Flectobacillus major DSM 103: one gene and its partner. The main gene of each other region encodes a partner of the protein of the gene in region 2 in a complex. Links are inferred from orthologs where the notes say so. Each region holds a gene or a part of one and is shown on either strand. Other genes may lie near its edges.

The links. The genes of interacting proteins can lie anywhere in the genome.
Region 1: the proteins of scpA (region 2) and meaB are in contact, whole or in part, in a crystal structure (PDB 8DPB), measured with the Methylorubrum extorquens proteins. The link is inferred for Flectobacillus major DSM 103 from one-to-one orthologs. Residues at the interface, in SOR27001.1 of Methylorubrum extorquens: Glu577, Glu578, Asn579, Asp580, Gly581, Arg582, Arg583, Arg585, His596, Ala604, Ser605, Ala608, Asp609, Gly611, Phe612, Asp613, Val614, Asp615, Ile616, Gly617, Pro618, Leu619, Glu625, Arg628, Gln629, Val631, Glu632, Asn633, Asp634, Glu661; in SOR26638.1 of Methylorubrum extorquens: Arg20, Ala21, Ala24, Arg25, Thr28, Ser32, Arg33, Arg34, His37, Thr98, Gly99, Gly100, Ser101, Ile102, Leu103, Lys106, Thr107, Ala110, Ala113, Ile114, Asp115, Arg116, Ala118, Phe119, Ile120, Arg121, Pro122, Pro124.

What each region holds. Positions count from the first base shown.
Region 1 is NZ_KE386491.1:808,557-812,429, forward strand. Bases 1,046-3,873 are described here. They hold meaB (methylmalonyl Co-A mutase-associated GTPase MeaB), read right to left. Parts: upstream 3,038-3,873; coding sequence 2,054-3,037; downstream 1,046-2,053. Other genes in these bases: FLEMA_RS0105250 (MFS transporter), read right to left, coding at 1,046-1,897; FLEMA_RS0105260 (2-C-methyl-D-erythritol 4-phosphate cytidylyltransferase), read right to left, coding at 3,320-3,873. Also shown: FLEMA_RS0105240 (DUF4332 domain-containing protein), read right to left, coding at 1-225; FLEMA_RS0105245 (hypothetical protein), read right to left, coding at 420-605; more of FLEMA_RS0105250, read right to left, coding at 716-1,045. UniProt on the Escherichia coli protein: Binds and hydrolyzes GTP. Likely functions as a G-protein chaperone that assists AdoCbl cofactor delivery to the methylmalonyl-CoA mutase (MCM) ScpA and reactivation of the enzyme during catalysis.
Region 2 is NZ_KE386491.1:5,427,869-5,431,820, forward strand. Bases 1-2,912 are described here. They hold scpA (methylmalonyl-CoA mutase), read right to left. Parts: upstream 2,563-2,912; coding sequence 439-2,562; downstream 1-438. Other genes in these bases: FLEMA_RS75685 (translation initiation factor), read left to right, coding at 1-270; FLEMA_RS0165855 (methylmalonyl-CoA mutase family protein), read right to left, coding at 2,650-2,912. In the rest of the region: more of FLEMA_RS0165855, read right to left, coding at 2,913-3,952. UniProt on the Escherichia coli protein: Catalyzes the interconversion of succinyl-CoA and methylmalonyl-CoA. Could be part of a pathway that converts succinate to propionate.

The DNA of each region.
Region 1 (3,873 bases), 4.6 Mb from region 2 along the record:
ATCTGAAAGTTCTTCGGCAACACCTTTAATTCTGAACAAATCAGCCATATTTACCCAACGAAGAATACGACTTTCGTCGATGCCTGTTTTTTCTGCTAATTCTTTACGGCCTTTTTTTGATGCACCTACTTCCAATAACTCTTCAACAGTTTTGATATCTACTGTTCCTAGTTTTTCTGTATAAACTGGACCAATTCCTTCGATGTCTGAAATTTTGTACGCCATTTTTCTAAAGTTTAAATTGGGGCTATGTTGATTGTTTCTATAAATACTTTTACGCTTTGTGGGGTAATAAGCTAATTACAAAGCCTCAAATTGCAATAAATAATTTGAATAGTCAATAGACCACAATAATCTTTAGTAAACGGTTTACTCAAATGATTTTTTTGAGTGCCTAAGCCCAGGCTCAAGTAGTGGGTTTAGGCATATTGCTTGAGCTGATATTTTTTTCGTAACTGGTTGATTAAAAACTTCTTTTGGGCTGTAAAGCTGTCGGGGTGTAGCTCGTTGAATATCTTTTTCAATTCAGCAAAATGCTGAGGATTGTCCCATAAAAAGATTTCAGCATTGATGTTTTTTTGTTCTAAATATTGTTCAAATACCATTGTTATCAATCATTGAAAGGTACGAAATAATTGGATAAACTATATTTAATAAAATCACTATAAATGGAGAATTACCTCTTTGAAACCTATTTTTGCCAATAACTCTATTTTCAGCTATTAGCGGTGTTTGGCTTTTTTCGTAATGTCCATAAATATACCAAGCTGACCAATGCCAAAAATGCAGATAAGAAATAAGGAATAGGAAGGTTATGGGCATTGCCTTGATATATTTTTCCAGCAAAAACCGCCCCAATACCAATTCCTGCTTCTAGGGCAATATACATGGTTGCCATGGCTCGTCCTCTGAATCGTTCGTCGGAAAGGTCGACTGTCCAAGCTGTAAGTGTTGGTGTATTGAAACCCCACGAAAACCCAAATAAAATAGAAGCTAGAATAAAGGTATATAACGATTGGGCAAATCCCAACATAATCATTGATACAATTAATAAGATAGAAGAAATAATCAAAACAGGAATACGGCCATATTTGTCTGAGCTTTTGGCAAAAAACATCCGTACCATAAGCGATGCAATGGTATAAATAGTAAAAAATATACCTTTGTTGCTCATTCCCAATAATTTGGTTTGGTCAGGAATAAGTGTTAGCAATACCCCCGACGAAAACGATACCAATAGCATAACCAAAAATGTAGGCATGACACGTGGCTCAAAAACATCGACCCAGCCAATTTTGAAAAGTGAAAGTGAGAATTTTTGTTTTTGGGTTTTAGGAAGCGTTTCCTCCATATTGGCCAAAATCAAAATAGATAATAAGGCAAATGCCGATGATGTGTAAAACATCGTATTGATAGAAAAAATGTCAGCCAAATATCCTCCAATTGTAGGGCCAAGCGACATCCCCGTTGCCGTAAAAATACCTAACATACCCTGAGCTTCGCCACGCCTATCTTCAGGAATAATATCGGCCACATAAGCTGCCGTAGCTGTGGGTTTTGTACCAGTCGAAAGCCCATGAATAAAACGAAGAAACAAAAAACCTGCCACTGTATGAACAAACGGATAGATACCCCCACACACAAAACAGACAATAGAGCCAAATGCCATAATAGGTACACGACCGATAGAGTCGGTGAGTTTTCCAGAAAATGGTCTTGAAAAACCTGCTGTTAGGGTAAACAATGCAATAATATATCCGATATATTCTTTGCCTCCCATACTAGCCAAGTAGTCGGGTAGTTCAGGAATCATCATTTGAAAACTTGCCGAGAATAAGAAATTACTTAAACATAAAAGCCAGAATTGAAGGGTATAAATTGATTTTTGTTGAGTCATATTATTGGGTTTGCCATGCAAAAATAGTTACTAAATAAAAAACAAAACTTGATATAATCATCAATGATATTTGTAGAGCCAACGAATGGCTAGCTAATAAGACCAGTAGTAAAGTTTAAATAGCTTTTTAATATATATTCGGGCTTTGCTGATGTATTATTTTTCAAAAACGGCTAGTAATTCTAAAGCAGCCTTAATCGGGAGTTTTTGCCCAGCTACTACGTCTTGTTCTATTAGGGGTAATTGGTTTGCTACTTGTGTGTTTTGGTAGAATCTTTCTTCCAATGTTTGCTTGATAAAATCGTGCATCCAAGCCAAATTTTGCTGTTGACGATTACTAATAAAATGTCCATTATTTTGCAAAAGTTCACGATGCCGAACAATACTCTGCCATATATCATCAATTCCTTTGTTTTGTAAAGCCGAACAAGTAAGCACTTGTGGATACCAGCCACTGCTATTGGTTGGGAAAAGATGTAAAGCATTTTCGTAGGCTATTTTGGCCTGTCGGGCTTGTAATTCATTGCCCGAATCGGTTTTAGTAATAGCAATCAAATCGGCCATTTCCATAATTCCTTTTTTGATACCCTGTAGTTCGTCGCCTGCCCCTGCCAACATTAGCAACAAAAAGAAATCTACCATACCATGCACAAAGGTTTCGGATTGTCCTACGCCCACAGTTTCTATAATAATAACCTCAAAGCCTGCGGCTTCGCACAATAGCATAGTTTCACGGGTTTTGTGGGTAACTCCTCCCAGCGAAATACCTGCTGGCGAAGGCCGAATATAGGCCCGTGGCTCGCGTGAAAGCTCTTCCATACGGGTTTTGTCGCCAAGAATACTACCTTTCGATATTTGGCTACTAGGGTCAACAGCCAATACAGCAATTTTTTTGCCTTGATTGGTCAAAAACTTGCCAAAAGATTCGATAAAGGTACTTTTACCAACACCTGGCACTCCTGTAATTCCAATTCTGACTGAGTTGCCTGTATGTGGCAAAACAGCCTCTAATACCTCACGAGCTAATTGTTTGTCTTCATCTAATTGGCTTTCAATCAAGGTTATAGCCCTACTCAATATAACACGGTTACCGTTCAAAACACCCGCGATGTATTCTTCTTTAGTAAGTCTTCTTTTCATGGTTTTGTTTTTGTTATAAGTAAGCGACTTAGTCAATGCGAGCATAGTATCAATTCATTATTTATGTGTAGCGGTATTTTAGATGTAGGCAAAATGCTTGTAAATCGTATTTTAAGAACAATACAACTATTTTAGCTAGCTACCGAAATGCCAAATCTGATATATACATTTGATGATACTTCCTTTTCGTAGTGTAAAAATGATTAATAGTATGATTATTAGACTTTTATTTATGCAAAACTAACGCGCCAGTTGAATCGTATGGTAAAGCCAATATGATCCTCAAGAGGTTTTTTTCTTGAGTAAAATATGAGCCAAGAGTAAATCTTCAGGAGTGGTTATTTTAATATTTTCATAAGTTCCTTCTATCAAGTGAATCTCAAAACCTGCTGCTTCGGCCACGCTTGCGTCGTCGGTAAAAGTGGGTAATTCTTCTGTTTGGAAGGCTTTTTTGAGAAGTCCTACTTGGAACGTCTGAGGCGTTTGAATAAGCCTGACAGTGGAGCGGTCAACAGCCAATCCGTTTACACGAACCGAGTCTTTGGAAGGTACACTTACTACGGCTGTACCATTTTGGGCTGCAGTAATATAGCTATTGTTGATAACCGATGAGCTTACAAATGGCCTTACGCCATCGTGAATAGCTACAAGGCTGCTTTCGTCGGTAATAGTATCTAGGCCGTTTTTGCAAGATTGAAAACGGGAAGCCCCGCCCGAAACCAAACAGTGTGGTACTTGGCTAGCAACAGATTCATGAGTTTGACAAAGCGATTTCCAATAGGCTTGATGAGCTTGAGGTAATACCAAAATTAGCTCGATTGTGGGGTCTGCTTCCT
Region 2 (3,952 bases):
GAAAAAGAAGCTGTAGCTACTTTGCCTGCAAATCAGCAAAATTTGAAGGTTTTGTTAGATAAAAAAGCTAGAGCAGGAAAACAGGTAACGCTTATTACGGGTTTTGTAGGAAGTGACGACGACTTGGAAGCACTTGGCAAGAAACTCAAAAACCTATGTGGTTGTGGTGGCTCTGTGAAAGATGGAGAAGCTATTCTACAAGGCGATTTTAGAGAAAAAGTATTGAACTGGTTACTCCAACAAGGTTATAAAGCTAAGAAAGTCGGTTAATAAAAACATAAGTTATCTCGAATTTTAGATCAAATAGGGCGGTCAAAATTAGTTTTTCGACCGCCCTATTTGGTTAATAGCACGATAGTCCACCTCTTGAATCTCAATAAATACAATTAAGAGGTCTCTATTGTAAATTATCCCAAAATTCAGGATGACTCATGTTTACTACTCCATTAGTTCTTTCAAGATTTTTTGTGCTGCAATCGAAATAATTGTACCCGGTCCAAAAACACCTTTTACACCTGCATTGTATAGATAGTCATAATCTTGAGCAGGAATTACCCCACCCGCTACTACCATAATGTCGTCTCTACCTAATTTTTTGAGTTCGGCAATTAGTTCTGGAATTAAGGTTTTATGACCTGCTGCCAAGCTTGATGCTCCTACGATATGTACATCGTTTTCGGCAGCTTGTTTGGCTACTTCTTCGGGCGTTTGGAAAAGAGGCGTAATATCTACATCAAAGCCCAAGTCGGCAAAACTGGTTGCAATTACTTTTGCCCCACGGTCATGGCCATCTTGTCCCATTTTGGCCACCATAATACGAGGTCTGCGACCTTCCTGTTTCGCAAACGCATCTGCCATTTCTTTGGCAATTCTAAAGTTTTCGTCGTCTGTCACTTCTGCTGAATATACTCCTGAAATTGAACGAATAATAGCCTTATGACGGCCATATACTTTCTCTAAGGCCATCGAAATCTCACCTAAAGTAGCACGTTCGCGGGCTGCATCAACGGCCAAGGCTAGTAAGTTGTCATTTTGTTGTTGGGCTGCATTGGTGAGTTTTTCAAGAGCGGCGGCTACTTTTTCCGAATTTCGTTGGGCTTTTATATGCTCTAATCGTTCTATTTGTGAAAGCCTAACCGCTTGGTTATCTACTTCCAAAATCTCAATAGCTGTTTCTTCTTTCAGTTTATATTTATTAACCCCAACAATAATATCTTTTCCCGAATCAATCCTTGCTTGTTTACGAGCTGCAGCCTCTTCGATTCTCATTTTAGGCAAACCTGTTTCAATAGCTTTAGCCATTCCGCCCAAACTTTCTACTTCCTCAATCAAACTCCATGCTTTATTAACTAACTCTTTGGTAAGGTATTCTATATAATATGAACCACCCCAAGGGTCAACGACACGGGTAATATTAGTTTCATTTTGAAGAAACAGTTGTGTATTGCGGGCAATTCTAGCTGAAAAATCGGTTGGGAGAGCAATAGCTTCATCTAGCGAATTGGTATGTAAGCTTTGGGTATGCCCCAAAGCCGCTGCCATGGCCTCTACGCAAGTTCGGGTTACGTTGTTGAAAGGGTCTTGTTCGGTAAGCGACCATCCCGAAGTTTGGCAGTGAGTTCTCAATGCCAATGATTTAGCATTTTTAGGATTAAATTGTTTGACAATTTTAGCCCAAAGCAACCTGCCAGCACGCATTTTGGCAATTTCCATAAAATGGTTCATGCCTATAGCCCAGAAAAACGATAAACGAGGGGCAAAGTTATCGACATCTAAGCCTGCCGCAATACCTGTACGAAGGTATTCGAGGCCATCGGCAAGGGTATAGGCCAATTCTAAGTCGGCAGTAGCACCAGCTTCTTGCATGTGGTAGCCAGAAATAGAAATAGAATTGAATTTTGGCATATTCTGAGCCGTATATTCAAAAATATCGGCAATAATACGCATCGAAGGAATGGGCGGATAGATATAGGTATTCCGCACCATAAATTCTTTTAGAATATCATTTTGAATTGTTCCTGATAGTTTGTCAGCAGCAACGCCCTGTTCTTGGGCTGCTACAATATAAAAAGCCATGATAGGCAATACTGCCCCGTTCATGGTCATAGATACCGACATTTGGTCGAGGGGAATTTGGTCGAAGAGTATTTTCATATCTTCAACCGAATCGATGGCTACACCAGCTTTTCCAACATCGCCAGTTACACGTGGGTGGTCAGAGTCGTAGCCTCGGTGAGTGGCCAAGTCGAAGGCTACCGAAAGCCCTTTTTGACCTGCTGCTAAGTTGCGTCGATAAAAAGCATTAGATTCTTCGGCCGTCGAGAATCCTGCATATTGGCGAACGGTCCAAGGCTGTTGTACATACATGGTCGAATAAGGACCACGCAAATAGGGGGGAAGCCCTGCCGCAAAACCAAGATGTTGAGCATCGTTCAAATCAACTTGGGTAAAATACGGTTTTACAGGAATTCCTTCGGGAGCTTTCCAAAATTTTGCTGAAGTTGGCTGAATATCCTGAACAGTTCCTTCCTGAAGGCGAATATTTGAAAGATTAGGTTTCATAAAATCAACAAATTGAATACTTGGTTTTAGTCATGAATAGTACCTTTTGAGGAGCTATTCTCTTTTGTTTTGTTATGGAGAAATATACTAAGCTTGCTCAATCACTTCGGACAAGCGAAGGTTGGGCAATAAGGCAAAATTGCTAGCCGATACCTGAGTTTTGGGTTGATAAATAAAAGGTTTTTCGTCGGCTCTAAACTTGTTTACACCAATCATAATGGCTTTTCCTAGCTGAATATTACTAGCTCTACGTTCTTGATTAGTAGCAATTTGCTTTTGTATCCATTCCTGCTCGAAAGCCTTAATAGAACCACCAAGTTGGCTAATTTCTTGTAATAAAGCAAACGATTTTTCGGCAATAGCAAAAGTGAGGTTTTCGAGATAATAGCTGCCTGCCGAAGGGTCAATCACTTTGTCGAGGTATGATTCCTCTTTTAGAATAGTTGAAATATTGCGGGCAATTCGTTGTCCAAAATCATCATCTTGCTCGTAAGTAGCATTATAAGCATGTATACTTAGGGCATCGCAGCCACCAATAATTGCCGACATCGCCTCGGTGGTAGCTCGTAGCATATTGGTGTTGGGGGTAAGAGCCGCATCGAAATACGCCGATGTTTTGCACTGAATTGAAATCGGTAAAGGACTATTTTCGTATCCATAGCCTTCCGACAACACCTTGCTCCAAAGGTATTTGAATGCCCGTATTTTGGCAATTTCAGCAAAATAATCAGTCCCAACAGCCAACGAAAATTCTAGCTTTTGTACAATTTGGCTTAATTCCAAGCCCAGATTGGTAAGTTGGTCGATAGCTTCAATAGTATTGGCCAATGTAAATGCTACCTCCTGTATGATATTGGCTCCAGCGTTGTGAAACACTTCGCTTGAAAGATGCACCACCTTAAATTGAGGGTGATTTTGTACTTTTCTAATAGAGTCGGCCAAACGACCCCATGCCAAATCATCTATTTTACCCGATTGCATCCAGTGAGACAGTAAATCATCTTGTACGCCTCCTTTCATAAGATAAGGGATGAGTTTTTCTAAAGTATCGATCACTTCATGGCCTTGCGATTGTACTTTGAAATAAATTGGCGTATCGGAAAGTTTGATATGATTGAGTAATATTTTGAAATCAACAGCTGTTACTAATCGGCTACCAAAGTCGATAATAAGGCTATTTGCCCCCTGATTAAGGGCATTGATACAGCGTAAATTTGTGCTTTTTTCGTCAGATAATGCAATTGTTTCTCGATTTTGCCAAGCTCGGGTTAGTTGTGTTACTTGGGCTTTTTGGATGTTACCGAGAGGTAAATCTGTAATGTCTTCTTGGCTATAATAGGATTCAATATGCAAGTCGCCTTCGGCTTGCCATAAAAGGGTTTCTTCAAAG